Variovorax paradoxus: one gene and its partner. The protein of the gene in region 1 interacts with the protein of each later gene in a pairwise test. Links are inferred from orthologs where the notes say so. Each region holds a gene or a part of one and is shown on either strand. Other genes may lie near its edges.

Evidence for each region.
Region 2: the proteins of GFK26_RS31500 (region 1) and lpdA interact in binary tests that used the Escherichia coli proteins (3 or more experiments, as listed by UniProt). The link is inferred for Variovorax paradoxus from one-to-one orthologs.

Annotation. Positions count from the first base shown.
Region 1 is NZ_CP045644.1:6,789,791-6,793,225, reverse strand. What follows is about bases 35-3,157. They hold GFK26_RS31500 (UvrD-helicase domain-containing protein), read left to right. Parts: upstream 35-430; coding sequence 431-2,884; downstream 2,885-3,157. Other genes in these bases: GFK26_RS31495 (BPSS1780 family membrane protein), read right to left, coding at 2,922-3,157; GFK26_RS31505 (OmpW/AlkL family protein), read right to left, coding at 35-226. In the rest of the region: more of GFK26_RS31505, read right to left, coding at 1-34; more of GFK26_RS31495, read right to left, coding at 3,158-3,435. UniProt on the Escherichia coli protein: A helicase with DNA-dependent ATPase activity. Unwinds DNA duplexes with 3'-5' polarity. Translocates on single-stranded DNA with 3'-5' polarity. Initiates unwinding more efficiently from a nicked substrate than double-stranded DNA.
Region 2 is NZ_CP045644.1:4,803,081-4,806,392, reverse strand. What follows is about bases 270-3,269. They hold lpdA (dihydrolipoyl dehydrogenase), read right to left. Parts: upstream 2,685-3,269; coding sequence 855-2,684; downstream 270-854. Other genes in these bases: GFK26_RS22120 (MFS transporter), read right to left, coding at 2,681-3,269; GFK26_RS22130 (C40 family peptidase), read left to right, coding at 270-767. Outside these bases: more of GFK26_RS22130, read left to right, coding at 192-269; more of GFK26_RS22120, read right to left, coding at 3,270-3,274; aceF (dihydrolipoyllysine-residue acetyltransferase), read right to left, coding at 3,271-3,312. UniProt on the Escherichia coli protein: Lipoamide dehydrogenase is a component of the glycine cleavage system as well as of the alpha-ketoacid dehydrogenase complexes.

The DNA of each region.
Region 1 (3,435 bases):
TGAAGAAGTAGGTGATGTCCAGCTCGGGAATGGTCTTGCTGTTGATGGTGATGGCGTCGGCCGGAATCGACAGGTCGGCCACCGGGGCCGAGTGGTTCGCCGGCTTCAGGTACACGGCGCGGGCGCGCACCAGCCAGTTGCCTTGCGTTTCCTGTGCCGTGGCCGGCAGGGCCGTCGTGGCGGCGAGCAGGGCGGCGATGCAGACGGGGGCGAGTTTCTTTTGCATGTGTTCTGTTTTCCAGTGACGGCCGGCGCGCAGGGCCGGCAACTGGAAGGCAGTCTCCCGCCGGGCCGGGGCGTGCCGCTTGATCTGCCGCAAGCGCGGCAGGCCCGCGCAGGCAAGCGCGTCCTGCCTTGATCCATGTCATGCCCGCAAGGTCACCCGGGCCCGGCGGCGCCCGCCACGGGGCAGCTTTCTACAATGGGCCCCATGCTCCCTCACGACCTGTTTTCCGGCGCGTCCGCAGCCGATGCGGGCGGCCCTGCCTCGCCGTTGCTGAACAACCTCAACGCCGAGCAGCTTGCTGCCGTCACGCTGCCCGCGGGCAACGCGCTCATCCTCGCCGGTGCCGGCTCCGGCAAGACGCGGGTGCTCACCACCCGCATCGCGTGGCTGTTGCAGACGGGGCAGGTGTCCGCCGGCGGCATCCTGGCCGTCACCTTCACCAACAAGGCCGCCAAGGAAATGATGACGCGGCTGACCTCGATGCTGCCCGTCAACGTGCGCGGCATGTGGATCGGCACCTTCCACGGCTTGTGCAACCGCCTGCTGCGCGCGCACTGGAAGCTGGCCAACCTGCCCTCGACCTTCCAGATCCTCGACACGCAAGACCAGCTCTCGGCCATCAAGCGCCTCATGAAGCAGTTCAACGTCGACGACGAGCGCTTTCCGGCCAAGCAGACGCAGTGGTTCATCGCCGGTGCCAAGGAAGACGGCCTGCGCCCCGGCGACATGCAAGCGCGCAGCGACGACGACCGCAAGAAGGTCGAGCTGTACCAGCTGTATGAAGAACAGTGCCAGCGCGAAGGCGTGGTCGACTTCGGCGAGTTGATGCTGCGCAGCTACGAACTGCTGCGCGACAACGATCCGGTGCGCGAGCACTACCAGCGGCGCTTTCGCCACATCATGGTCGACGAGTTCCAGGACACCAACCGCCTGCAGTACGCGTGGCTGAAGATGCTTTCGGGCCACACCGCTCCCGGCGGCCACTTCACGCCGGGCGAGCACAACAGCGTGATCGCCGTGGGCGACGACGACCAGAGCATCTATGCCTTCCGCGGTGCGCGCGTGGGCAACATGACCGACTTCGTGCGCGAGTTCAACGTGCGCCACCAGATCATCCTGGAGCAGAACTACCGCAGCTACAGCAACATTCTCGACTCGGCCAACGAGCTCATCAGCCACAACAAGAAGCGCCTGGGCAAGAACCTGCGCACCGAGCAGGGTCCGGGCGAACCGGTGCGCGTGTACGAATCGCCCACCGACCTCGCCGAGGCGCAGTGGATGGTCGAAGAGATGCGCCAGCTGGTGCGCGACGGCTTCGACCGCAAGGAAATGGCCGTGCTCTACCGCAGCAATGCGCAGAGCCGGGTGATTGAAACGGCGCTGTTCAACGCCTCGGTGCCGTACCGCGTGTACGGCGGCCTGCGCTTCTTCGAGCGCGCCGAAATCAAGCACGCGCTGGCCTACCTGCGCCTGCTCGAGAACAAGGACGACGACACCAGCTTCCTGCGCGTTGTCAACTTCCCGCCGCGCGGCATCGGCGCGCGCACGCTCGAAAGCCTGCAGGACGCGGCGCGCGCCGCGGGGCGCTCGCTGCACGACGCGGTGAGCGCGGTCGGCGGCAAGGCCGGTTCGAACCTCACGGCCTTCGTCGCCAAGATCGACGTGCTGCGCGAGCAGACGCAAGGTGTGAGCCTGCGCGAGATCATCGAGCTGGTGCTCGACCACAGCGGCCTTGTCGAACACTACAAGGCCGACCGCGAAGGCGCCGACCGCCTCGAGAACTTGGACGAACTCGTGAACGCGGCCGAAAGCTTCGTCACGCAGGAAGGCTTCGGCCGCGACGCCGTGGCGTTGCCAGTCGACGAGCTGCGCCAGTCGCTCGCCAGCCAGGGCATCGACCTGACCCGCCCCGTGCTCGACGAGCCGCTGGCGCCCGATGCCGAAACAGGCGAAACGCTGAGTCCGCTCGCGGCCTTCCTGACGCACGCGGCGCTCGAGTCGGGCGACAACCAGGCGCAGGCCGGGCAGGACGCGGTGCAGCTCATGACCGTGCACGCCGCCAAGGGCCTGGAGTTCGACTGCGTGTTCATCACCGGCATGGAAGAGGGCCTGTTCCCGCACGAGAACTCGATGAGCGATTTCGAGAGCCTCGAGGAAGAGCGCCGCCTGATGTACGTGGCGATCACGCGGGCGCGCAAGCGCCTGTACCTGAGCCATTCGCAGACGCGCATGCTGCACGGCCAGACGCGCTACAACGTCAAGAGCCGCTTCTTCGACGAGCTGCCCGAAAGCGCGCTCAAGTGGCTCACGCCGAAGAACCAGGGCTTTGCGCCCTCGGCCTTCGGCTATGGCGGCGGCTACGGCAGCACGCGCGGCGGTGCCGGTGGCTACGGTGGTGGTGGGGGCGGCGGCAACCGCTACAGCGGAGGCGGCAGCAGCGCCGGCAAGGACACCTTCGCCAGCCCGCCCGTGCCGCCGCAGAAGACCGCGCCCTCGCACGGTTTGCGCTCGGGCATGCAGGTGTTCCACAACAAGTTCGGCGAGGGCACGGTGACCGCGCTGGAAGGCACCGGCGACGACGCGCGGGCGCAGGTGAAGTTCGCGCGCCACGGCGTGAAGTGGCTGGCGTTGTCGGTGGCGAAGCTCACGCCGGTCTGAAGCCGACGCCCGCCCGCGAGGGCGGGCAATTCGCGGCTCAGTTCGCGTCGAAGCTGTCGCGGAAGGTGAACCAGGTCGAAGCCAGCGACATCGCCGCGAGCACCAGCGCCGTGCCGATCATCAGGATGTTGCCGATCGCCAGGGCTGCGCCGTCGGAGCCCATGGCGCCGACGCCGATCAGCACGGTGGCGAGCAGGCCGATGGCGATGCCAGCGAGCATGAACACGCCGAACCACGCCAGGCCGAACAGCGCGTAGGCGCCGAAGTTGCGGAACAGCGCGACGATGCTGAAGAAGATGCTCTTCACCGGCTCCACGCGGTGCCAGTGCACCAGCGCGGGCGCATGCCACATGGCCAGCGACAGCGGCAGGTTCAGGCACATCAGCAGCGTGCGCGCCGTGAGGAACTCGCTGCTCTTCATCACCTCGGGCGTCACCGTTTCGTCGAACAGGTAGGCGCGCATGAGCTGCCCGCCGTCGATGAGCGCCGTCAGCGTGACGGCCAGCACGAAGTACACGGCCGAGATCACGCCCAGCACCACCAGCGAGCGC
Region 2 (3,312 bases), 2.0 Mb from region 1 along the record:
TCGACTTTTAAGACTTCAAAGTCATATCAGCCGAGTCGTTTACATTCGAATCCTTATGCCGCATAAACGTTCACCGTTACATTTTTTCTTCCGCCGGATCGAAAAAACTCATGTAAATCAATGGTTTACGCACGCATTCAACAATTCAGATTAAATTGACATAACTGCGCGTCATCAATATCCTACGCGCCATGCGTTTTTTCGTCCTACCCGCGTCCCTCCTATTTGCCGTCGCTGTTCATGCGGCCCCTCAACAGGAAAAGACCGATGACGAGCTGGCACGAATGCTGGCCGACAAAGGCATCATCGGGCAGCTCAAGCAGGTTCGCCAAACCGTCACAGAGCGCACTTCCGACTTGGTGGTGACCGCCATCGGTTTCTTGGGCGTCCCCTACCGCCGCGGCGGCAACACCGCAGAATCCGGTTTCGACTGCAGCGGCTTCGTCCGCGCCATGTACAACCAGACGGTGGGCCACATGCTCCCGCGCCGCGCCGAAGAGCAGGCCGCGGCCACCGAGAAGATCGATCGCAGCCAGCTCAAGCCCGGCGACCTCGTGTTCTTCAACACCATGCGCCGCACCTTCAGCCACGTCGGCATCTACGTCGGCGAAGGCAAGTTCATCCACTCGCCCCGCTCCGGCGCCCAGGTCCGTGTGGAAGACATGAACGGCAGCTACTGGCAGCGTCGCTTCGACGGCGCCCGCCGCGTGCTCAGCGGCCAGGGCGACGAGGTCAAGGCTGCGGCCATGGCCAACGCCAGCGACTGATTCGATTTCCCCGAATCCAGGACGAAAAAAATCCCGCAACGGCGGGATTTTTTGTGGGCGCTCGAAAGGCGCGGTGACGCCTTTCGATCAGGCCGCCTTCTTCGCCGGCGGCAGGTCGGTACAGGTGCCGTGCGCCACTTCCGCCGCCATGCCGATGCTTTCGCCCAGCGTCGGGTGCGGATGGATCGTCTTGCCGATGTCGATCTCGTCCGCGCCCATCTCGATGGCCAGCGCGATCTCGCCGATCATGTCGCCGGCATGCGTGCCCACGATGCCGCCGCCCAGGATGCGGTGCGTCTCCGCGTCGAACAGCAGCTTGGTGAAGCCTTCGTCGCGGCCATTGGCGATGGCGCGGCCCGAAGCAGTCCACGGGAAGTGGCCCTTCTTGACCTTGATGCCTTCGGCCTTGGCCTGGTCTTCGGTGAGGCCCACCCACGCCACTTCAGGGTCGGTGTAGGCCACGCTGGGGATCACGCGTGCGTTGAAGGCGGCGCTGGACAGCTCCTTGTCGCCCTTCTGCTCGCCGGCAATCACCTCAGCCGCCACATGCGCCTCATGCACCGCCTTGTGCGCCAGCATGGGCTGGCCCACGATGTCGCCGATGGCGAAGATGTGCGGCACGTTGGTGCGCATCTGGATGTCGACCGGAATGAAGCCGCGGTCGCTCACCGCGATGCCGGCCTTCTCGGCGCCGATCTTCTTGCCGTTCGGACTGCGGCCCACGGCCTGCAGCACGAGGTCGTACACCTGCGGCTCCTTCGGCGCGTTCTCGCCCTCGAAGGTGACCTTGATGCCTTCTTTCGTGGCTTCAGCGCCGACCGTCTTGGTCTTGAGCATGATGTTGTCGAAGCGCGGCGCGTTCATCTTCTGCCAGACCTTCACGAGGTCGCGGTCGGCGCCCTGCATCAGGCCGTCGAGCATTTCGACCACATCGAGGCGCGCACCCAGCGTGGAATACACGGTGCCCATTTCGAGGCCGATGATGCCGCCGCCCAGCACCAGCATGCGCTTGGGATCAGTCCCCATCTCGAGCGCGCCGGTCGAGTCGACCACACGCGGGTCCTTCGGCATGAAGGGCAGGCTCACCGACTGCGAACCGGCCGCGATGATCGCGTTGCGGAACTTGACGGTCTGCTTCTTGCCGGTGGTGTCCCAGCTCGTGCCCGAGGTTTCTTCGACTTCCAGGTGGTACGGGTCGATGAAGTTGCCGACGCCGCGAAGCACCGTCACCTTGCGCATCTTCGCCATGGCCGTGAGGCCGCCGGTGAGCTTGCCCACCACCTTGTTCTTGTGGCCGAGCAGCTTGGCGCGGTCGACCGTGGGCGCGGCGAAGCTCACGCCCAGGTCGGCGAAATGCTTGACCTCGTCCATGACGGAAGCGACGTGCAGCAGCGCCTTCGACGGAATGCAGCCGACGTTCAGGCACACGCCGCCGAGCGTGGCGTAGCGTTCGATCAGCACGACCTTCAGGCCGAGGTCGGCCGCGCGGAAGGCGGCCGAGTAGCCGCCGGGGCCGGCACCGAGCACGACCACGTCGCACTCGACATCGACCTTGCCGCCGTAGCTGGATGTCGCCACGGGCGCCGCCGCGGCCGGAGCCGGTGCAGCCGCCTTGGGCGCGGGGGCAGCTGCCACCGCAGGTGCGGGCGCTGCAGCAGCCGGCGCAGGCGCAGCAGCCCCGTCGACTTCGAGCGTCAGCACCACCGAACCTTGCTTGACCTTGTCGCCGACCTTCACGGCCAGCGACTTCACCACGCCGGCTGCCGAGGACGGAATTTCCATCGAGGCCTTGTCCGACTCGACCGTGATGAGCGACTGCTCGGCCTTGACCGTGTCGCCGACGTTGACCAGCACCTCGATCACCGCGACTTCGTCGAAGTCGCCGATGTCCGGCACCTTGATGTGTTGTTCGCTCATTTGGACACTTTCAGTTTGAGTGTGAGAACGTCGGCCGGCAGGGCCGAATTGCGATCGAATTCGCAGGCGGCGGCGATGCCCGCCTCCGCCACGTCGCGCGCGGTGCGCGACTTGTTGTCATAGGCCGCGTGCATGGCGCCGAGCGCAAAGCTGCGTCCCGAGCCGATGGCCCAGTACTGCTTGAACTCGAACACCTCGCGGTAGCTGTAGATGCCGTAGATGCCGCTCGGGTTGGCCAGCAGCATCGTGAACTGGCTCGACTCGTAGGGCTCGTGCTCGTCTTCCTTGGTCTGCATGAAGAACGAGTCCTTGAGCACCGGATGCAGCATCGTGAAGGTGCGGAAGATCTCGTGCTTGCTGCCGAACAACAGCTTCTCGCGATCCTGCGCAGCCAGCGCGTGCTGCAGCGCCAGGAAGTGCGCCGCGGCGCCGGCCACTGCAAACAGGCTCTGGCCGGCGGCATCCTCGACGGTGAAGATCTTCTGGTTCGCTTCGGCGTTGTGCGACATGCGCGTGTCGCCGAAGGTCACCAGCGAATCCGCCGCCATCGTGACCTGGCCGCCTTTGCGGACGGCCACAACCGTGGTCATAGCAGGATGCGGCGGTAGTCTGCGAGCACTTGCCCCAG